Regions from separate parts of the Streptomyces cyaneofuscatus genome, predicted to be linked through region 3. Evidence: riboswitches for the same ligand, from Rfam matches in the RefSeq annotation. Region 3 holds a riboswitch; each other region holds the start of a gene.

Region 1 (5,396 bases), 5.5 Mb from region 3:
ACCGCGTCACGGCCCACCAGCGGCCCGAAGTCGGCGTCCGGGTCGTCCGAGCGCCCGATCCGCAGCTCGGCGATCCGCTCGGTGAGCCGGGCCACCAGCGCGTCGGCGGTCTCCTCACCGACCGGCACGGCCACCGAGATCGCCATGCACCGCTCACCCGCCGAGCCGTAACCGGCGCCGATCAGCGCGTCCACCGCCTGGTCCAGATCGGCGTCCGGCATCACGATCATGTGGTTCTTCGCCCCGCCGAAACACTGCGCCCGCTTGCCGTGGGCGGCGGCCGTCGCGTAGATGTGCGCGGCGATCGGCGTCGAGCCGACGAAGCCGAGCGCCTTGACGCGCGGGTCCTCCAGCAGGGTGTCCACGGCCTCCTTGCCGCCGTTGACGACGTTGAGGACCCCGGGCGGAAGCCCCGCCTCCAGGAACAGCTCCGCCAGCCGCAGCGGCACCGACGGGTCCCGCTCGGACGGCTTGAGGATGAAGGCGTTACCGCAGGCCAGAGCCGGTGCGGCCTTCCACAGCGGGATCATCGCGGGGAAGTTGAACGGGGTGATGCCCGCGACCACGCCGAGCGGCCGGCGCAGCGAGTGGACGTCGATCCCGGCGCCCGCGTTGTCGCTGAACTCGCCCTTCAGCAGATGCGGCACCCCCGCGGCGAACTCCACCACGTCCAGGCCGCGTGAGAGGTCGCCGTGCGCGTCGGCCACGGTCTTGCCGTGCTCGGAGGAGAGCAGCCGGGCCAGGGAGTCCTTCTCCTTCTCGACCAGCTGGAGGAAGCGCAGCAGGACGCGGGCCCGGCGCTGCGGGTTCCACTCGCCCCACTCGACCTGCGCCTGTGCCGCGTCGGCGATGGCCGCCTCGGTCTCGGACCGGTCGGCCAGCGGCACCCGGGCCTGCACCCGGCCGGTGTTGGGGTCGTAGACATCGCCGTACGTGCCCGAGGTGCCGGGCGTGTGCTTGCCGCCGATGAAATGGGTGAGTTCGCGGACCATGGAAACCTGCTCTCGTCGGTGAGATCGTCAGGAGAGATCCGGGGATGGCGCACGGCTGCCACCGGCCCACGCACCGGTCGGGTGCGCGGGGGCGCGGAAGGGCTGCCGCCAGGGGGGACGCGAAGGGCGGGGCCGTCAGGGGGCGGGGAGAACCGCTCGCCGGGACGTGCCTGCGGGGCCGTGGGTGCGGACCGGTGCCATGCGTGTCTGCTCCATCCTCGTGGAAACACGGAACAATCCCGTGGCCGGTATCCTGACTCCCGGATCAGCGCGCGCCCTCATGCCTTCCCGACGGCTTCTGCACCGTCAGTGGCGTGTCCTGCGAGGACGAACTCCCCGGTCACAGTGGCGGGACCGCGCCGGAATCGCACCGGCTTCCCTGACACCACGGGCCTTCGAGGCGCCCGGCACCATGCCGGTCGCCCCTCTGCTCACGAACATATAGTTGGACGTCCTAGTAAGTCCACCCCGCCTCGCCCCGGCCTCCGTCCCGAGGCCTGGCGCGATCGCGCGCCCCGCACCCCGCTCCTGGCATGATCGGCCGACATGAGCGACGCACCACGGCACATCCTCGTCATCGGCATGGGCGCCGGCGACCCCGACCACCTGACCCTCGCCGCGGTGAAGGCCATGCGCAGGGCGCAGGTCTTCTTCGTGCTCGGCAAGGGCCGGGAGAAGGAGTCCCTGACCCGGCTGCGGCGGGACATCCTGGCCGAGCACCTCACCGGCCCCTACCGGGTCGTGGAGGCCGAGGACCCCTGGCGGGACCGTACCCAGGACGACCGGGGGCGCTACACCTCGGCGGTGCACGACTGGCGCCACCGCCGCGCCGACATCTGCGAGCGGCTGATCATCGAGGAGCTGGCGCCGGGGGAGACCGGCGCGTTCCTGGTGTGGGGCGACCCGTCCCTGTACGACAGCACCCTCGCGATCCTGGAGGACATCCGGGACCGGGGCACGGTGGAATTCGGCCATGAGGTGATCCCCGGGATCAGCAGCGTCTCCGCGCTCGCCGCCCGCCACCGCACCTCCCTGAACCAGGTCGGCCGCCCCATCCACATCACCCCCGGGCGGCGGCTCGCCGAGGGGTTCCCGGACGACGACGGCGACATCGTGGTGATGCTCGACGGCCACGAGAGCTTCACCCATCTGACGGGCAGGGGGCTGTGGATCTACTGGGGCGCCTACATCGGCACCCCGGACGAACTCCTGGTCTCCGGGCCGCTCGACGAGGTCGCCGAGCGGATCAGCCGGGTGCGCGCCGAGGCCCGCGAACGGCACGGCTGGATCATGGACACGTATCTGCTGCGCCACCGGCCGGAGGGTGCCGACCTCGGGGCGGGCCCACGCGGCACGGACAGCTGAGGCGGCAGGCACGGACAGCTGAGGGGCCCCGGCCCGCGAGCGGGGGCCCGGACAGGTGAGCGGGTGACGTGACGCAGGGCGGCGGGTCGCGTCGAGGCGCGGGCGGCCGCCGCACCCCGGACACGTCCTGGTCGCCGGACCGGCCGGAGGTCAGCTCCGGGACTCGTGCGCCCGGATCACTCCGAGCCCATGACCGAGGCTCGGGCACTCGGCGGTCAGGTCGTTCCCCCGCACCAGATAGTTGTGCACGCGCCCGTCCGTGGGGCGCTCGACGGCCCGGTACAGCGTGCCGTTCACGGTGATCGTCCAGTCGTCGCCGTCCTGAGCCCACCCGACTGTCTTCTTCATCTACTGCTTCTCTCGCTCATCGCCGCCGTGGGTCGGCGGCCGTGTATTGGCAAGAAGAACGGCCTGTGACCCTCGGTGGTTCCGGCTCGCCTACGCCATTTGGTTACATCTGAGTCACCGTGCCACCACGACCTGACCGTGAGTCAGCGAACCGGCGACGAACGGCGGAACAGGGCGAGGAGGGCCGGCGCGCGCACTGCCGCCCGGGGGAGGAATGCCGACGCGAACCGCCTGCCCAGGGGGGAAAACCGGCGCGAACTGCCTGCCCGGGGCCGGATCGTGCCAGGATGCCGGATCCGGTCCCGGGCAGTGTTCCAGGAGCGCCCGCTCCGCGCCCCTGTGCCGACCATTCGGTGCCACCTGCCGGTTCGGATGGGTGCGCGGACCGTTCCAATGCCCTTCTTCACCCGTTCGGAGGACGTTCCTCGGCAGTTCGGGACGTGACCGGAGGCCGTGTCTCATATCACCGTCCGAAGTGTGAACAACGGTGTGCGCCCGGCGGTCGTCCCCTTAGGGTGGCCGGTGCAGCTGGTTCGCCCTGTCCGCCAGGCAGGGTGTCGTAAGAGGGAACCCGGTGGGAATCCGGGACTGCCCCGCAGCGGTGAGCGGGAACGACCGCCGTCATACGCACTGGACCCGGCCGGGTCTGGGAAGCGACGGCCAGTAGGTGTCTGCCCCCGGCAGACGTGCCCGCGAGTCCGAAGACCTGCCCGTTGCCCGCACGCGACCGTTCGCGTGCGGAGTTCCCGGTGACCTCGTGGGCGGGTCGGCGTAACCGTCGGGTGGACGGACACGGTCAAGCGTGTCGCGTTTTCCGCCCGGTTCGGTCACCCCTTCGCGCGTCCGCGTCCCGTCCCGGGATCAGCTGGAGACATGCTCGCGAAGGAGAGTCACGTGACAGCGAAGCCCGCAGCCGCGGCAGCACGGGCCACCGTGTACGGCTACCCCCGCCAGGGTCAGAACCGTGAACTGAAGAAGGCCATCGAGGGCTACTGGAAGGGCCGCGTCGACGCGGACACCCTCCGGCGGACCGCCGCCGAACTGCGCAGGGGAACCTGGCAGCAGCTCGCCGAGGCCGGAGTCCACGAGGTGCCGACCGGTGATTTCTCGTACTACGACCACGTCCTGGACACCAGTGTCATGGTCGGCGCTGTCCCCGAGCGGCACCGCGAGGCGGTCCGTACCGACGCCCTCGACGGCTACTTCGCCATGGCCCGCGGTACGCAGGACGTGGCCCCGCTCGAAATGACCAAGTGGTTCGACACCAACTACCACTACCTCGTGCCCGAGTTGGGCCCGGACACGGTGTTCACCGCCGACTCCGCCAAGCAGGTCGCCGAGCTGAAGGAAGCCCTCGCGCTGGGCCACACCCCGCGCCCGGTCCTCGTCGGCCCGGTCACCTACCTCCTGCTCGCCAAGGCGGCCCCCGGGATCGCCGCCGACTTCGAGCCGCTGACCCTCCTCGACCGGCTCCTGCCCGTGTACGCCGAAGTCCTCGCCGACCTCCGGGCCGCAGGCGCCGAGTGGGTGCAGCTGGATGAGCCCGCCCTCGTCCAGGACCGCACCCCGGCCGAGCTGAACGCCGCCGCCCGCGCCTACCGCGAGCTCGGCGGCCTCACGGACCGGTCCAAGCTGCTCGTCGCCTCCTACTTCGGACGGCTCGGCGAGGCGCTTCCGGTGCTCGCCAAGTCCCCGGTCGAGGGGCTCGCGCTGGACTTCACCGAGTCCGGCGCCGCGAACCTCACCGACCTCGCGGCGGCCGGCGGCCTGCCCGGCAAGCGCCTAATCGCGGGCGTCGTCAACGGCCGCAACATCTGGATCAACGACTACGAGAAGTCGCTCGCCACCCTGGGCACGCTCCTCGGCCTCGCGGACCACGTCGATGTCTCCGCCTCCTCCTCCCTCCTGCACGTCCCGCTGGACGCCGCCGCCGAACACGACATCGACCCGCAGGTCGCCCGCTGGCTCGCCTTCGCCCGCCAGAAGACCCAGGAGATCGTCGTCCTGGCACGCGGCCTGTCCGCCGGCACCGAGGCCATCGCCGCCGAAATCGCCGCCAACCGGGCCGACCTGGCCTCCCGCACCGACGCCGTCATCACCCGTGACCCGGCCGTCCGGGCCCGTACGGCGGCCATCACCGACGCCGACGGCCGCCGCTCCCAGCCGTACGCCGAGCGGACCGTGGCCCAGCGCGCCCACCTCGGTCTGCCGCTCCTGCCGACCACCACGATCGGCTCGTTCCCGCAGACCACCGAACTCCGCACCGCCCGCGCCGACCTGCGCGCGGGCCGGATCGACGAGGCCGGGTACGAGGAGCGGATCAAGGACGAGATCCGCGAGGTCCTCTCCTTCCAGGAGAAGGCCGGGATCGATGTCCTGGTCCACGGCGAGCCCGAACGCAACGACATGGTCCAGTACTTCGCCGAGCAGCTCACCGGCTACCTCGCCACGCAGCACGGCTGGGTCCAGTCGTACGGCACCCGCTACGTCCGCCCGCCGGTCCTCGCCGGGGACATCTCGCGCCCCGAGCCGATGACGGTGCGCTGGACGGCGTACGCGCAGTCGCTCACCGAGCGCCCCGTCAAGGGCATGCTCACCGGCCCGGTCACCATGCTCGCCTGGTCCTTCGTCCGTGACGACCAGCCGCTCGGCGAGACCGCCCGCCAGGTCGCCCTCGCCCTGCGCGACGAG
Region 2 (5,396 bases), 4.1 Mb from region 3:
TGGAGCCGGGCACGCTGGTCATCTGGATGATCGTGTACGGGTTCCTCGCCTCCGTGCTCCCCGTGTGGCTGCTGCTGGCCCCGCGCGACTACCTCTCCACCTTCATGAAGGTCGGCACGATCGCCCTGCTGGCCCTCGGCGTCATCGTCGCGCTGCCGACCCTGAAGATGCCCGCGGTCACCGACTTCGCCTCCAGCGGCTCGGGCCCGGTCTTCGCCGGCTCGATGTTCCCGTTCGTCTTCATCACCATCGCCTGCGGCGCGCTCTCCGGTTTCCACTCCCTGGTCTCCTCCGGCACCACGCCGAAGATGGTCCAGAAGGAGACGCAGATCCGGATGATCGGCTACGGCGCCATGCTGGTCGAGTCGTTCGTGGCGATCATGGCGATGATCGCGGCCTGCATCATCGACCCGGGCCTCTACTTCGCCATCAACGCGCCGGTCGGCGTGATCGGCGACAGCGTCCAGTCCGCCTCCCAGGCCGTGGCCAACTTCGGCTTCACCATCACCCCGGACGCCCTGGCCCAGGCCGCGAAGGACGTCGAGGAGGGAAGCCTGCTCTCCCGGACCGGCGGTGCGCCGACCTTCGCGCTCGGCATGGCGGAGATCTTCTCCGCGGTGATCGGCGGAACCGCGATGAAGGCGTTCTGGTACCACTTCGCCATCATGTTCGAGGCGCTCTTCATCCTCACCACCGTGGACGCCGGCACCCGCGTCGGGCGCTTCATGCTCCAGGACATGCTGGGCAACGCCTACAAGCCGTTCCGCGAGGTCTCCTGGAAGCCGGGCGTCTGGTTCGCCAGCGCCGTCGTGGTCGGCGGCTGGGGCTACTTCCTCTGGGTCGGCGTGCACGACCCGCTGGGCGGCATCAACCAGCTCTTCCCGCTCTTCGGCATCGCCAACCAGCTGCTGGCCGCCGTCGCGCTGGCCGTCTGCACCACGCTGCTCGTCAAGTCCGGCCGCCTGAAGTGGGCGTGGGTCACCGCCGTACCGCTCGCCTGGGACGTGGCGGTCACCCTCACCGCGAGCTGGCAGAAGATCTTCTCGCCGGACGTGAAGGTCGGCTTCTTCGCCCAGCGCGACAAGTACCAGGCGGGCATCGACGCGGGCGAGGTGCTGGCCCCGGCCAAGAACATGGACGACATGCGGACCGTCGTCACCAACTCCACCGTCGACGGGGTGCTGTGCGCGCTCTTCGCGCTCCTCATCATCGTGGTGCTCGTGGACGCCGGCCGGGTCTGCTACAAGGCCATCCGCGACCCGGAGAGCGTCAAGCTGCACGAGACGCCGTTCGTCCAGTCCAAGTTCGTCGCCCCGGCCTCGATCTTCGCCACCAAGGAGGAGAAGGCCGAACTGGTCGAAGCCGGCGTCGGCCCCGAAGGCGGCATCCGCAAGGAGTCGGCGGGAACGGGGAGCCGGACATGACCCTCGCGGACGTACGGCGGGTGGCGGGACGGATCCGCTGGTACGTCCGGGAGCTGACCGGCGAGTCGACGTACGACCGCTATGTGGCGCACGCGAGGGCCCACGATCCGGACACTCCGGTGATGGACCGCCGCGCCTTCGAACACAGCCGCACGGACGCCCGTGAGGCGGACCCCCGCGAGGGCTTCCGCTGCTGCTGAGCACCACCGGCCGATCGGGGCCGTCGCACCCCTCCCAGGGGCGCGACGGCCCCTTTTCGTGCCCGCGCGAGGGGGCCCCTGCGCCTGGCCGATACGGAAAAAGCCGGGCGAAGAAGCCAGACCGCCATACCGACATCTGTTCACGCCGACACAACATGTGGGGGCTTCCTCATCGAGCGCCCCCCACATGTATGCTCGACCTCGCTGTCGCCGCAGGGGAATCCGGTGCGAATCCGGAACTGTCCCGCAACGGTGTGATCAGTGTGCTTTTGCACACCCGAAGTCCGAAGACCTGTCGACAGTGCGTCCGGCTCGACCGAACCGGATGCCAGACGTCCGGGCCTCGCGGATGGGCCGGTGGACGCCGTGAGCAGTGCTGCCTTCACAGGCCTCGTGCTGCCCGGCTCCCCGCTCGCCGCCGGCCCCCAGCCGAGCGAGGGAAAGCCCAGTGACCATCGCGCCCGCCGATCCGGTTTCAGCCACCGAATCCGCTGCCTCCACCACGTCCGGCGAAGGCACGAACGACGGACCCGGGACCGCCCTGCTGCGGACCCTGACCGACCTCACCGTCGATCTGCCCGACACCGACCCCGGACGGGTCGCCGCCTCCGCGCTGCGCGGGCGCAACGCCCGCTCCGACGAGGCCGAGCTGCGCTCGCTGGCCACCGAGGCGGCGGCGGGCCTGATCTCCGAGGACCCGGCGTACTCCAAACTCGCCGCCCGGCTGCTGACCCGTACGATCGCCGACGAGGCGGCGGGCCAGGGCGCCACGTCCTTCTCCGCCTCCGTCGCGGTCGGCCACCGCGAGGGCCTGATCGCGGACCGCACCGCCGCCTTCGTGGAGCTGCACGCCAAGGCGCTGGACGAGCTGGTCGAGCGGACGCTGGCCGAGGGCGCGGACGACCGCTTCGGCTACTTCGGTCTCCGTACGCTGCACAGCCGCTACCTGCTGCGCCACCCGATCACCCGCCAGGTCATCGAGACCCCGCAGCACTTCATGCTGCGCGTGGCCGCGGGCCTCGCCGAGGACGACTCGGTGCGCGCGCTGGACGAGGTCGCCGCGCTCTACGGGCTGATGAGCAAGCTGGACTACCTCCCCTCCTCCCCCACGCTCTTCAACTCCGGCACCCGGCACCCGCAGATGTCCTCCTGCTACCTGCTGGACTCGCCCAAGGACGAGCTGGACTCGATCTACGACCGCTACCACCAGGTGGCGCGCCTGTCGAAGCACGCGGGCGGCATCGGCCTCTCCTACTCCCGTATCCGCGCGCGTGGTTCGCTGATCCGGGGCACCAACGGGCACTCCAACGGCATCGTGCCGTTCCTCAAGACGCTGGACGCCTCGGTGGCGGCGGTGAACCAGGGCGGCCGGCGCAAGGGCGCGGCGGCGGTCTACCTGGAGACCTGGCACGCCGACATCGAGGAGTTCCTGGAGCTCCGCGACAACACCGGTGAGGACCAGCGCCGTACGCACAACCTGAACCTGGCGCACTGGATCCCGGACGAGTTCATGCGCCGGGTCGACGCGGACACCGAGTGGTCGCTCTTCTCCCCCGCCGAGGTCCCCGAGCTGGTCGACCTGTGGGGCGACGAGTTCGACGCGGCCTACCGCGCGGCCGAGGCCAAGGGCCTGGCCCGCAAGACCATGCCGGCGCGTGAGCTGTACGGCCGGATGATGCGGACCCTCGCGCAGACCGGCCAGGGCTGGATGACGTTCAAGGACGCCTCCAACCGGACCGCCAACCAGACCGCCGAGCCGGGCCGGGTCGTGCACTCCTCGAACCTGTGCACGGAGATCCTGGAGGTCACCAACGACGGCGAGACGGCCGTCTGCAACCTCGGCTCGGTCAACCTGGGCGCCTTCGTGGCGAACGGCTCGATCGACTGGGAGCGCCTGGACTCCACGGTCCGCACCGCGGTCACCTTCCTCGACCGGGTCGTCGACATCAACTTCTACCCGACCGAGCAGGCCGGGAACTCCAACTCCCGCTGGCGGCCGGTCGGCCTGGGCGCCATGGGCCTCCAGGACGTCTTCTTCCAGCTGCGCCTGCCCTTCGACTCTCCGCAGGCCCGCGCGCTCTCCACGAAGATCTCCGAGCGCATCATGCTGGCCGCGTACGAGGCGTCCTGCGACCTCGCCGAGCGCTCGGGCCCGCTGCCCGCGTGGTCGGAGACGCGTGCCGCGCGCGGTGTGCTGCACCCCGACCACTACGACACCGAGCTGAACTGGCCGGAGCGCTGGGACGCGCTGCGCGCCCGCGTCGCCAAGACCGGCATGCGCAACTCCCTGCTCCTGGCCATCGCGCCGACCGCCACGATCGCCTCGATCGCCGGTGTGTACGAGTGCATCGAGCCGCAGGTCTCCAACCTGTTCAAGCGCGAGACGCTCAGCGGTGAGTTCCTCCAGGTCAACGGCTACCTGGTGGACGAGCTGAAGAAGCTCGGCGTGTGGGACGCCCGCACCCGTGAGGCGCTGCGCGAGGCCAGCGGCTCCGTGCAGGGCTTCGCCTGGATCCCCGAGGACGTGCGGGCGCTGTACCGCACGGCGTGGGAGATCCCGCAGCGCGGTCTGATCGACATGGCGGCGGCCCGTACGCCGTTCCTCGACCAGAGCCAGTCGCTCAACCTGTTCCTGGAGACGCCGACGATCGGCAAGCTCTCCTCGATGTACGCGTACGCCTGGAAGCAGGGGCTGAAGACGACGTACTACCTGCGTTCGCGCCCGGCGACCCGGATCGCCCGTGCCGCGTCCGGTCAGGCGTCGGCCGCAGCCCCCATTCCCGTACAGCAGGCGTCGGCTCCCGACGCGGACGCCATCGCCTGCTCTCTTGAGAACCCCGAGTCCTGCGAGGCCTGCCAGTAATGAGCACCACCAACGAAGAGAAGAACCTGCTCGACCCGGGATTCGAGCTGACCCTGCGTCCCATGCGCTACCCGGACTTCTACGAGCGCTACCGGGACGCGATCAAGAACACCTGGACCGTGGAGGAGGTCGACCTCCACTCGGACGTCGCCGACCTCGCGAAGCTGTCGCCGGGTGAGCAGCACATGATCGGCCGCCTCGTCGCCTTCTTCGCGACGGGCGACTCGATCGTCTCGAACAACCTCGTGCTGACGCTGTACAAGCACATCAACTCCCCGGAGGCGCGGCTGTACCTGTCGCGGCAGCTCTTCGAGGAGGCCGTGCACGTCCAGTTCTATCTGACGCTGCTGGACACCTACCTGCCCGACCCGGACGACCGGGCGGCGGCGTTCGACGCGGTCGAGGAGATCCCCTCGATCCGTGAGAAGGCCCAGTTCTGCTTCAAGTGGATGGACTCGGTCGAGAAGATCGACCGGCTGGAGACGAAGGCCGACCGCCGCCGCTTCCTGCTGAACCTGATCTGCTTCGCGGCCTGCATCGAGGGGCTGTTCTTCTACGGTGCCTTCGCGTACGTGTACTGGTTCCGCTCGCGCGGCCTGCTGCACGGCCTCGCCACGGGCACCAACTGGGTGTTCCGTGACGAGACGATGCACATGAACTTCGCGTTCGAGGTCGTGGACACCGTCCGCAAGGAGGAGCCGGAGCTCTTCGACGACGCGCTTCAGCAGCAGGTCACGGACATGCTGAAGGAGGCCGTCGAGGCGGAGCTCCAGTTCGGTCGCGACCTGTGCGGCGAGGGCCTGCCGGGCATGAACACCGAGTCGATGCGCCAGTACCTGGAGTGCGTCGCCGACCAGCGGCTCGCCCGCCTGGGCTTCCCGACGGTGTACGGCTCGGAGAACCCGTTCT
Region 3 (5,396 bases):
CCTCGGGATCGTCGTCGTACGCGAGCCGGCGCCGTACGACCTCCACCCGCTCGTCGGTGTCCCGGGAGGCGGCCACCTCGACGGTCAGCCCGAACCGGTCCAGCAACTGCGGCCGCAGCTCGCCCTCTTCCGGGTTCATCGTCCCGACCAGTAGGAACCGCGCCGCATGCCGTACGGAGACGCCTTCGCGCTCGACGTACGAGGCACCCATGGCGGCCGCGTCCAGCAGCAGGTCCACCAGGTGGTCGTGGAGGAGGTTGACCTCGTCGACGTACAGGATCCCGCGGTGCGCGTCGGCCAGCAGCCCCGGCTCGAACGCCTTCACGCCCTCCGAGAGCGCCCGCTCGATGTCCAGCGCCCCCACGAGCCGGTCCTCGGACGCCCCGACGGGCAGCTCCACGGTCCGCGCCGCCCGCGACACACCGGCCGCCTCCGCGTGCGGCCCGTCAGGACACGCCGGATCGGGGGAGAGGGGATCACAGGAGAACCGGCACCCCGGTACGACGGAGACCTCGGGCATGAGCGCGGCCAGTGCCCGCACGGCGGTGGACTTGGCGGTCCCCTTCTCGCCCCGCACGAGCACACCACCGACGGCCGGACTGACCGCATTCAGCAACAGCCCGAGCCGCAGGTCGTCCTGCCCGACGATCGCGGTGAAGGGATACGGCGTACTCACAAGGCCTCCTTGTTGACATGCTCTTCAGCTTCGACGTGACCGGTCGCTACAAGCCCCTCCGGCGATTGAGGAGCGGGGCCCGGGGCAGCGCCCCGGCTCTCCGCCGCACCCGCACCCGCCCCCAACGGCGGCGCCCCCGGCGGCACGAACGGCAACCCGGGCGGCGCGCCCCCCTCGATCAACCGCCACAACGCATCCGTATCCGCATGCTCCTCCACCAGATCCCCCAGCCGATCCAGCTGCTCCTCCCGCAACACCCCGAAGCTCGTGTCCGGCGCGGGAACGAACTGCCGCCCGGCGGCCCGGGCCACCTCCTCCAGGAACCGCCGCCGGAACCCATCGCTCTCCAGCGACCCGTGCCAGTGCGTCCCCCACACCGCCCCGACCCGGCACCCGTCCAGGAACGGCTCACCGCCCCGCACATCGGCGACCCCGTGATGGATCTCGTACCCCTCCACCGGCTCACCCAGCGCCGAACCCACCGGCCGCGCCAGCGTCTTGGCCCGCTCGAAGCGCACCCGTACCGGCAGCAGCCCCAGCCCGTCCACGACCCCGGCCCGCGACTCCACCTCGTCCTCGATCCGCTCACCCAGCACCTGGAACCCCCCGCAGATCCCCAGCACCGGCCGCCCCTCCGCCGCCCGCCGCACCAGCGCGTCCGCGAGCCCCCGCTCCCGCAGCCAGGCCAGCGCCTTCACCGTGCCGCGCGTCCCGGGCACGACGACCAGGTCCGCGTCGGCCAGCTCATCGGGCCGGTCCACGAACCGCACCACCACACCCGGTTCGGCGGCCAGCGCGTCCACATCCGTGAAGTTGGACATCAACGGCACCGCGCAGACCGCGACCCGCAACACGTCCTCGCCATGGGGCGGCGCCACGACCGACTCCCGCACCGCACCCCGCAGGGACACCCGCAGGCCGTCCTCCTCGTCGATGCCGAGCCCATGGGTGAACGGCAGCACCCCGTAAGTCCGCCGCCCGGTCAGCCCGTACAGCATGTCCAGCCCCGGCTCCAGCAGCGAGACGTCACCCCGGAACTTGTTCACCAGGTAGCCCGCGACCAGCGACTGGTCCTCCGCGCTCAGCAGCGCCGTGGTCCCGAAGAAGGACGCGAAGACCCCGCCCCGGTCGATGTCCCCGACCACCAGCACCGGGAACTTCGCGGCCCGCGCGATCCCCATGTTCACGATGTCGGTGCGCCGCAGATTGATCTCGGCGGGGCTTCCGGCCCCCTCGCAGATCACCGCGTCGTACGTCGACCGCAGCTCCTCCAGACACCCCGTCACCGTCCCGAGCAGCGCCTCCTGACGCCCCCCGTGGTACCCCCGGGCGCTCATCTCGCCCACCGGCTTTCCCATCAGCACGACCTGGCTGGACCGGTCGCTGCCCGGCTTCAGCAGTACCGGGTTCATCAGCGCCGTCGGCTCCACCCGGGCGGCCTGCGCCTGCATGGCCTGGGCGCGCCCGATCTCCGCGCCCTCACGGGTCACGAAGGAGTTGAGGGACATGTTCTGCGCCTTGAAGGGCGCGACCTTCACGCCCCGGCGCACCAGCCAGCGGCAGATGCCCGCCGTGACGACGCTCTTGCCCGCGTCCGATGTGGTCCCCGCGACCAGCAGCCCACCGCTCATGCCCGACCCCGCCTCTGTCCTGTCGACGACCGTCCGGCGACCACACGCCTCGCGACCACGCGCCCCACGACCGTCCGGCCCACCACGCACACCCCGAGGGCCAGCACACTCACCCGGCGCGACAACCGCACCGCGCGCTCGATGTCGGAGCTCCGGACCTCCCGGCCCGACCCGCCGTTCAGCACCGGCCGGTGCTCGACGCGCCCCGCGTACGCCAGCGTCCCGCCGAGCCGTACGCCGAGCGCCCCCGCGAACGCGGCCTCCACCGGCCCCGCGTTCGGGCTGGGGTGACGCCCCGCGTCCGCCTTCCAGGCGCGTACGGCCTCCGAGGGCCGCCCGCCGCCCGCCACGGCCAGCGCGGCCGTCAGCCGTGCCCCGGGCCACCCCGCGAGGTCGTCCAGGCGGGCCGAGGCCCAGCCGTAACGGCGGTAACGGGGTGACTTGTGGCCGACCATCGCATCGAGCGTGTTCACGGCCCGGAAGCCGACGAGCCCCGGCACCCCGCCGATCGCGCCCCACACCAGCGCGCCCACGACGGCGTCCGAGGTGTTCTCCGCGACCGACTCCACGACGGCACGGGCGATCTGCGGCCCGTCCAGGGAGTGCGGATCACGCCCGCACAGATGCGGCAGCCGCTCCCGGGCCACCTCCAGGTCACCGGCGGCCAGCGCGCCCCCGATGGCGCGGGCCTCCCGGCCCAGCGAGGTGCCGCCGACGACCGACCAGGTGGTGGCGGCCGTCAGCGCGACGGCGAGCGCGGGGCGTCCTCGTACGGCACGGGCGGCCAGCGCGGCGGCCCCCACGGCCCCTCCGGCGCACAGCAGGGTGTGCAGCGCGCCCCGGCCCCGGTCGTCCCGCCACAGCAGCGACTCCACCCGCGCGGCAGCCCGGCCGAAACCGGCGACGGGATGGCCCCGGCGCGGGTCGCCGAGAGCCGCGTCGGCGATCAGCCCGGCGACGGCGCCGTACGCGAAGACACGATCGGCACGCACGGGTTCAGCCCGCCGCGGGCAGAGGCGTTCCGGCACGGAGAGGTACCGCGAGCGATACCGGAGGAGATACCGGGAGAGGCACAGGGTGCGGCGCACGGCGGCCGGGCATGGCTTATGTCCTCACTCAGGGTCCGCGCCCTGGTTCGACGTGACCGGCGACAAGAGTCTCCTGGCTCCCCGGATCCGCAGTTCCCCCGGCCTTCCAGCCCTCGGTCAGGAGGGCCGTGACATCCGGTGTGGGGGAGTGCTCCCCGGTGACAGTGGCGGGACCGCGCCGGATTCGCACCGGCTTCCTCTTCTGTCGCCGTAAATGGCTCCGGCAGTCCACCACGCTGCGAGAACGGCCGTCAACTTGCTGTTGACCTGCGGAGCTCCAGTGTGCGCAGACGCACAGCGGGCCGGACACACGGTGGTGTGTCCGGCCCGAAGGAACGTGTCCGCGCGGTCAGGCGACGATCAGATAGATCCCGTACGCGACCGCCGCCACGCACGCCGCGAAGGCGGCGTACGCGCCGGTGCGCGCCAGTGCGGCCGAACCGCCGGTGGCGCCGGTGGCACTGCCGGCCGGGGCCGACAGCTTGGAGAGGGCGACGATGCCCAGGGTGAAGACGCCGACCAGCGCGACGGTGACCACGAGACTGACACCGAAGACGGAGGCGAGTGCTGCCCAGTCGATTTTCATACGGATCTGTCCTTACACCGTGGCCGCGGGGCGGGGCGTGTCGTCGGGCGCCCCGGCCGGGGCCGGGATGGTGGTCGAGAGTTCGGAGACCGCACCGGCGGTGGGCGGCGGCGCGACCGCGGCCATGGCGGTGGTGACGACGCCCTGCGGCTCGTCCGCCGTCGCGTCCTCGGTGTCGTTGACGTTGGTGTGGTCGACCGGCTCGCGGCGCGAGGCCAGCCAGATGGCGAAGGAGCCGCCGACCAGGATGACCGCCGTGACGGCGATGCCCCAGGGGCCCTGCTTGGTGAGGAACTCGGCGCCCGCGCCGACCAGACCCGCGGCCGGGAGCGTCAGGCCCCAGGCGACGAACATCCGGGTGGCGGTGGACCAGCGGACCACGCCGCCCTTGCGGCCGAGGCCCGCGCCCATCACGGCACCCGAGCAGGACTGGGTGGTGGAGAGCGAGAAGCCGAGGTGAGAGGAGGCCAGGATGACGGTCGCCGCGCTGGTCTGGGCGGCGAAGCCCTGCGGCGGCTGGAGGTCGGTGAGGCCCTTGCCCATGGTGCGGATGATGCGCCAGCCGCCGAGGTAGGTGCCGAGCGCGATGGCGATACCGGCGGAGACGATGACCCACATGGGCGGGTTGGAGCCCGGGGCCAGGACACCGCTGGTGACCAGGGCCAGGGTGATGATGCCCATCGTCTTCTGGGCGTCGTTGGTGCCGTGGGCGAGCGAGACGAGACCGGCGGAGGCGATCTGTCCGGCCCGGTAGCCCTTGGCGGTCGACTTCTGCTGGTTCGGGTCGGTGACGTTCCGGTTGATCCGGTACGTCAGCCGGGTGGCCAGCATCGCGGCGATACCGGCGACCAGCGGGGCGGCGATCGCGGGGAGCAGCACCTTGGTGACGACGGTGCCGCCGTTGATCGAGGACCAGCCGGCCGACATCACGGCGGCGCCGATCAGGCCGCCGAACAGGGCGTGGGACGAACTGGAGGGCAGGCCGACCAGCCAGGTCAGCAGATTCCACAGGATGGCGCCGACGAGCGCCGCGAAGATGACCTCTGTTCTGATGCCGTCTTCGTTGACGATCCCGCCGGAGATCGTCTTGGCGACCTCCACCGACAGGAACGCGCCGATCAGGTTGAGAACGGCGGACATGGCCACCGCTGTCTTGGGCTTCATCGCGCCGGTCGAGATGGTGGTCGCCATCGCGTTGGCGGTGTCGTGGAAACCGTTCGTGAAATCGAACACGAGAGCTGTTACGACCACAATCGCAAGCAGCAGCGTGATGTGTTCCATTTACCCAGGCAATCGTTCGACGTCAGTGGCTCGTGGACCGTAGGCAACCTGGGTGAACGGAAGATGAACTGGACGGGGCGCTGTGGTGACCCGAATCGGAGTGCGGTGATTCCGTTTGTGTGCGGGAGGGGCTG
Region 4 (5,396 bases), 1.1 Mb from region 3:
CGGCCGAGGCGGACGACGTCCAGGACGCTGAGGTCGACCTGGGTGACGGCGTGCTGGTCGACGACGGCGATCCGGCGGGCCACGGTACGGCGGCCGAGGTCGGCGAGGGGGTCGCCGTCCAGGGTGACGGTGCCGGTGTCCGGGGCGAGGAGGCCCGCGAGGATCCGCAGCAGGGTGGACTTGCCGGAGCCGTTGGGGCCGAGCAGCCCGACGGTGGCGCCGGGCGGCGGGGTGATGTCGACCCCGTCGAGGATGAGGCGGTCCCCGGCCTCCCGGCCGACCCGCTCGGCGCGCAGGCCGCCGTTCTCGGTGAGGCTCATGGCGTGCTCCGGGTGCGGTACAGGACGGCGACGAACGCGGGCACGCCGATCAGTGCGGTGACCACACCGACCGGCACCTCCTGCGGGTCCAGCACCGTGCGGGCGAGCGTGTCGACCCAGACGAGGAAGATCGCCCCGGCGAGCGCGGTGACCGGCAGGAGGCGCCGGTGCCCGGAGCCGGTGAGCGCGCGAGCGGCGTGCGGCAGGACCAGGCCGACGAAGCCGATCGCCCCGGCCGAGCTGACGAGGGCGGCAGTCAGCAGGGCGGTGGTGCACAGCAGCACGATCCGGGTGCGGGCGACGTTCACGCCGAGCGCGGCGGCAGCGTCCTGCCCGAAGGCGAAGGCGTCGAGCGTACGAGCGTGGGCCAGGCAGACGACCAGGCATACGGCGAGAACGGCGGTGCACAGGGCGACCTCGCTCCAGCCGACGCCGCTGAGCGAGCCGAGCAGCCAGAACAGCACCCCTCGGGTCTGCTCGGCGTCGGCCGAGGTCATCACGACGAACGAGGTCAGGGCGGAGAAGAGCTGCATCGCGGCGACCCCGGAGAGCACCACCCGGTCGGTGGTGGAGCCGAGGGTGTGGCTGAGCAGCAGGACCAGGGCGAACGAGCAGATGGCCCCGACGAAGGCCCCGGCCGACAGCGACACCGCTCCCCCGCCGACGCCGAGGACGACCACCACGACCGCCCCGGTGGAGGCCCCGGAGGAGACGCCGAGCACGAAGGGGTCGGCGAGCGGGTTGCGTAGCAGCGACTGCATCACCGTGCCGCACACCGCGAGCCCGGCACCGCACACGGCGGCGAGCAGGGTGCGGGGCATGCGCAGGTTCCAGATGATGCCGTCGCGGATCGGGCTCAGCTCCGAGGCGCCGAAGCCGAGGTGGGAGGCGACGGCGGACCAGACGTCGGGGACCGAGATCCGGGCGGGCCCGATCGTGACGGCGACGGCGATGGAGAGCAGCAGGAGCAGGAGTCCGCCGGTCCAGAGGAGCACCGCGAGCGGGCCGCCGCTCCAGACCGGGCCCACCGCGGCCGACGCCTTCCGGTCCGCGGTCTTGTCCGAGTCCGCGGCCTCCTTCGGGTCCGTGGCCTCCTTCGGGTCCGTGGCCTCCTTCAGTGCCGGGTCACCGCTGCTCACCCCGCGAGCCCGAAGTCGCGCAGCCCCGCGGCGACGCGCTCCAGCCCCTCGACCGTCCGGATGGTCGGGTTCATCGCCTGGCCGCTGAGCAGCACGTACCGCCGGTTCTTGACGGCGTCCATGGTCCTGGTGACCGGGTTGGACTCCAGGAACTCGATCTTCTTCTCGGCGCTCTCGGCGGTCTGCATGGTGCGGCTCAGGTCGCCGATGACCAGGACGTCGGGGTTGCGGTCGGCGACGGTCTCCCAGCTGATCTGGGGCCATTCGTCGTGGGTGTCGTCGAAGACGTTCTTCGCGCCGAGCTCCCGGGTGATGACGCCGGGGGCGCCGCAGCAGCCCGCGAGGTAGGGGGCCTTGGAGTCGGAGAACCAGTAGAGGAGGGATGCCTTGGATCCGTCGATGCCGTCGGTGGCCTTCGCCACCCGCGCCTGGAGCTTCTTCACCAGGGCGTCGCCGCGCTCGGGGACGCCGAACACCTGGGAGAGCTCCCGGACTTCGGTGTAGACGCTGTCCATGGTGAGGGGTGCGGTACGGGCTCCGTCGCCGCCGCCGCTGTTGTCCTTGCCGATGCAGTCGGCGGGCGAGATGTAGGTGGGGACGCCCAGCTTCTCGAACTGTTCGCGGGGTGCGACGCCGCCCTTGGCGAGGGTGGAGGCGAAGGAGGCGGAGAGGAAGTCGGGCTCCTTGTCGAGGACCTTCTCCGACGAGGGCCGGTTCTCCGATATGCGCTCGACGCCCTTGTTGGCCTTCTCCAGGCCCTTCATCACCGGGTCGCTCCAGGTCGCGGTGCCCGCGAGCCGGTCGGCGAGGCCGAGCGAGAGGAGGATCTCCGTCGATCCCTGGTCGACCGAGACGGCCCGCTGGGGCGGCGCCTTCACGGTGACGGTGCGCCCGCAGTTCTTCAGCGTGAGCGGGAAGCCGTCGGCCTTGTCGCCGCCGCCGTCGGCGGAGGAGTCGGTGGTCCCGCCGCCGCAGGCGGTGAGCAGGACGACGCCCGCCGCGAACAGGGCGGCGGTGCGTATCGGGGCAGGGGTGGCCTTGGACAGCACGGAGGACCTCGGTGTCTCTGGGCCCAGCCGCGGAGCCCGTCGTACGGTTCCCGTGCCCCGGTGCGGGGCGCGGGTGCCAGCAGGTCTTCGGACTCGGGTTCGTCCGGGCGGGACGCCTTCCCGGAGCACGTGTGCGCTCCAGTGGCCGTGGCCCCGCCCGTCCCCCTCACCGCTGCGCGTCAGTTCCGGTCTCGCACCGGATTCCCTGACCCCGTCGCTGGGGTTCGACTGGCCCCGGCAAGCTATCACGGGTCTTCGCGCAGCTCAGAGCCGGTGCGCGGACCGCTCCCCCGGTGGGCCGGTGCGGCGCGGGATCGTCCCGCCGCACCGGCCCGGCAGCTGGCGAGGCGGCTTACGGAGCCTGGAGCGCGATCACCGCGTTCTGTCCGCCGAACCCGAAGGAGTGGCTGACGGCCCGTCGTACGGGCACCTCGCGCGGGGCCTTGGTGACGCAGTCGATGGCGAACCCGGGGTCGGGGGCGTCCAGGTTGGCGATCGGCGGGACGATGCCGTGCTGGAGCGTCAGGACGGTCAGCCCCGCCTCGATGGCTCCGGCCGCCCCCATGCAGTGGCCCAGGACGCCCTTGGGGGCGGTGACGGGCGGACGGTGCGGGTAGGCCCGGCCGATGAGGGCGGCTTCGGTCGCGTCGTTCAGGGGGGTCGAGGTCCCGTGCGCGTTGACATGGCCGACCTCCTCGGCCCGCCACCCCGCGTCGGCCAGCGCCGCGTCGACGGCGGCCTCGGCGACCGCCCCGGAGGGGTGCGGGGAGGTCGGGTGGTGGGCGTCGGTCGTGGCGCCCGTACCGGCCAGCAGCGCCCGGGGGGCGGCTCCCCTGGCCCGGGCGTCCGCCGCCCGCTCCAGTACCATGATCGCGGCGCCTTCGCCCATGACGAGCCCGGCCCGGTCGGCGGCGAAGGGGCGGCAGAGGCGGGCGGGGTCCCCGTCCCGCAGGGCCGCCGCGCCGGAGCGGGCGAAGCCGGTCATGGCGACCGGGAAGACGATCGACTCGGTGGCTCCGGCGATCGCGATGTCGCACTGCCCGAGCGCCAGCATGTCGCGGGCCGCCGAGAGGGCGGTCACCCCGGAGGAACAGGCCGTGCAGGGGGCGAGGCTGGGGCCCGTGGCCTTCATCTGGATGGCGATCTCGGCCGCGGGCATGCTCGGGATGGTGAGCAGGATGCCCGAGGGCGAGGTGGCCTCGGGGCCGCGCCGCTCCAGGGCGACGGCCTGTTCGGTGAGTCCGGCGGATCCGCCGCTGCTGGTGCCGACGACGACGGCGACGCGGGCGCCGTCCCAGTGGGCGGGGTCGAGCCCGGCGTCGGTCACCGCCTCCCGTGCGGCGAGGACGGCGAACTTCACGTACCGGCCCATACGGAAGGCGGTCCGGCCGCCGACCGCGTCGTCCAGGTCGATGCCGGAGACCGTACAGGCGAAGTCGACGGCGCAGCCGTGCAGTTCGGGGACGGTGCGCGCGAAGGACTCCCCGCGGCAGACCCCGTCCCAGGTGGTGTCGGTGGTGTGGCCGGCCGGGGTGATCATCCCCAGGCCGGTGACGGCGATGGCGGGTCGGTTCATCGGGTGTTGCTCACCGGCACCGCACTGCCTGCCGCCTCGCCGCCGACGGCCGCGTCGATGAACGCGGAGATGTCGGCGAGCGTGGCGTCCTTGTAGAGCTTCTCGGAGTCGGCGGCGACCCCCAGGGTCTCCTTGATGATGACGGCGAACTCGGCGACCGCCAGGGAGTCCATCTCCAGGCTGTCCATCGTGGACTCCGGCAGGATTTCGGCTGCGGGCACCTTGAACGTCTCGGTCAGCACCTCGGTGATCTTCGGGTGGATGCTCTGGCTCTTCACGGTGTTTCCTCTCATCGGCGGCCTCATGGACGGCGGGTGGTGATACGCACAGGCCCACCGCCGAAATAACTGGAGTATGCCCCTCCGGTTACGCCCTGGGGCGAACCGATTCGTCTGCGCTCACCTGCGGCTTCTCGAACCACCGGGAGAGCATCGACGTGGTTCCCCAGTACGCCAGCAGCACCCCGCGGGTGCCGAGCGCCGCCACCTTCTCGCGCAGCGGGCGCCGCCGCTTGCTGCCGCAGGCGGGCCGCCGGAAATCCGCCGTGCGGAGCCCGGTCGCGCCCGCCTTGCGCCCCACCGCTCCCCCCGGCCTGCGGCGCTGGTGCCAGGAGCCGTCCGGATCGTCGTACGCGTCCGCGTAGCCGGGTCCGGCGATCGGCCAGTCCGACATCAGGCGCTCCGGCAGCGCGAACGACTTGACCAGGTCGGGGGCGTGGAGGGCCACGGTCGCGATGAGCCGCTCCACCGCGTCGGGCAGCGAGGACACCTGTTCGGCAGTCAGCCGTCCGGCTGCCAGCAGGTCACCGCTGTTGCGGGCGATCCAACGGAGGGCGAAGAGCCGGTGCAGCTCGGTCAGCCGCTCGCGGGCCGCACCTGCGGGCAGGGCTGCGGCAGCCTGCTCGTACGCCTCGCTCGCCTGGCGGTAGCCGTACGCCTCCACCCCGCGCAGCGCCGGACCCGAGGCCGCGTTCCACCGGCCGAGCGGGTCGCCGGGCGGGGCGGCGCTGATCCGCTCCCGGGCGCGGTCGAACCAGATGTCCTCCACGGCCGCGAGCAGCCGGCCCAGGAAGCGGGGGTCGTCCAGGTCGCCGGGGCCCTCCGCCTCCTCCTCGTCCCGGACCGTGACGCTGAACAGCATCTCGGCGGCGGCCTTGGCGTGGACGGCGAGGTTGTCGCCCTCGGCGGTGATGGCGCCCTCGATGCCGGTGAACAGCTCGGTCATGCCGTTGTTCTCCAGCAGCCCTTGCGCGCCGCACCGCTCCCGGCACTCGACGATGACGCCGCGCGCCTGCCAGGTGATCCACCCCTTG

What was found. Region 3 has a riboswitch for cobalamin ahead of R2B67_RS29245 (cobalamin biosynthesis protein). Riboswitches for the same ligand answer to the same signal wherever they lie in the genome.
Region 1: another riboswitch for cobalamin. It lies ahead of metE (5-methyltetrahydropteroyltriglutamate--homocysteine S-methyltransferase); the one in region 3 lies ahead of R2B67_RS29245 (cobalamin biosynthesis protein).
Region 2: another riboswitch for cobalamin. It lies ahead of R2B67_RS10465 (ribonucleoside-diphosphate reductase subunit alpha); the one in region 3 lies ahead of R2B67_RS29245 (cobalamin biosynthesis protein).
Region 4: another riboswitch for cobalamin. It lies ahead of R2B67_RS34230 (ABC transporter substrate-binding protein); the one in region 3 lies ahead of R2B67_RS29245 (cobalamin biosynthesis protein).

What each region holds. Positions count from the first base shown of each region.
Region 1 covers NZ_CP137002.1:1,133,206-1,138,601, reverse strand. Annotated here, with positions in the region: gene R2B67_RS04705 (CoA-acylating methylmalonate-semialdehyde dehydrogenase) at 1-992, opposite strand, end outside; cobalamin riboswitch at 1,219-1,397, opposite strand; gene cobF (precorrin-6A synthase (deacetylating)) at 1,539-2,357, shown strand; gene R2B67_RS04695 (hypothetical protein) at 2,508-2,705, opposite strand; cobalamin riboswitch at 3,231-3,421, shown strand; gene metE (5-methyltetrahydropteroyltriglutamate--homocysteine S-methyltransferase) at 3,600-5,396, shown strand, end outside.
Region 2 covers NZ_CP137002.1:2,508,855-2,514,250, forward strand. Annotated here, with positions in the region: gene R2B67_RS10455 (carbon starvation CstA family protein) at 1-1,424, shown strand, start outside; gene R2B67_RS10460 (YbdD/YjiX family protein) at 1,421-1,624, shown strand; cobalamin riboswitch at 1,816-1,938, shown strand; gene R2B67_RS10465 (ribonucleoside-diphosphate reductase subunit alpha) at 2,073-4,487, shown strand; gene R2B67_RS10470 (ribonucleotide-diphosphate reductase subunit beta) at 4,487-5,396, shown strand, end outside.
Region 3 covers NZ_CP137002.1:6,635,289-6,640,684, forward strand. Annotated here, with positions in the region: gene R2B67_RS29235 (putative cobaltochelatase) at 1-676, opposite strand, end outside; gene R2B67_RS29240 (cobyric acid synthase) at 673-2,307, opposite strand; gene R2B67_RS29245 (cobalamin biosynthesis protein) at 2,304-3,299, opposite strand; cobalamin riboswitch at 3,445-3,627, opposite strand; gene R2B67_RS29250 (hypothetical protein) at 3,745-3,981, opposite strand; gene R2B67_RS29255 (inorganic phosphate transporter) at 3,994-5,262, opposite strand.
Region 4 covers NZ_CP137002.1:7,733,318-7,738,713, reverse strand. Annotated here, with positions in the region: gene R2B67_RS34240 (ABC transporter ATP-binding protein) at 1-320, opposite strand, end outside; gene R2B67_RS34235 (FecCD family ABC transporter permease) at 317-1,348, opposite strand; gene R2B67_RS34230 (ABC transporter substrate-binding protein) at 1,456-2,508, opposite strand; cobalamin riboswitch at 2,570-2,756, opposite strand; gene R2B67_RS34225 (beta-ketoacyl-[acyl-carrier-protein] synthase family protein) at 2,861-4,084, opposite strand; gene R2B67_RS34220 (acyl carrier protein) at 4,081-4,362, opposite strand; gene R2B67_RS34215 (acyl-CoA dehydrogenase family protein) at 4,451-5,396, opposite strand, start outside.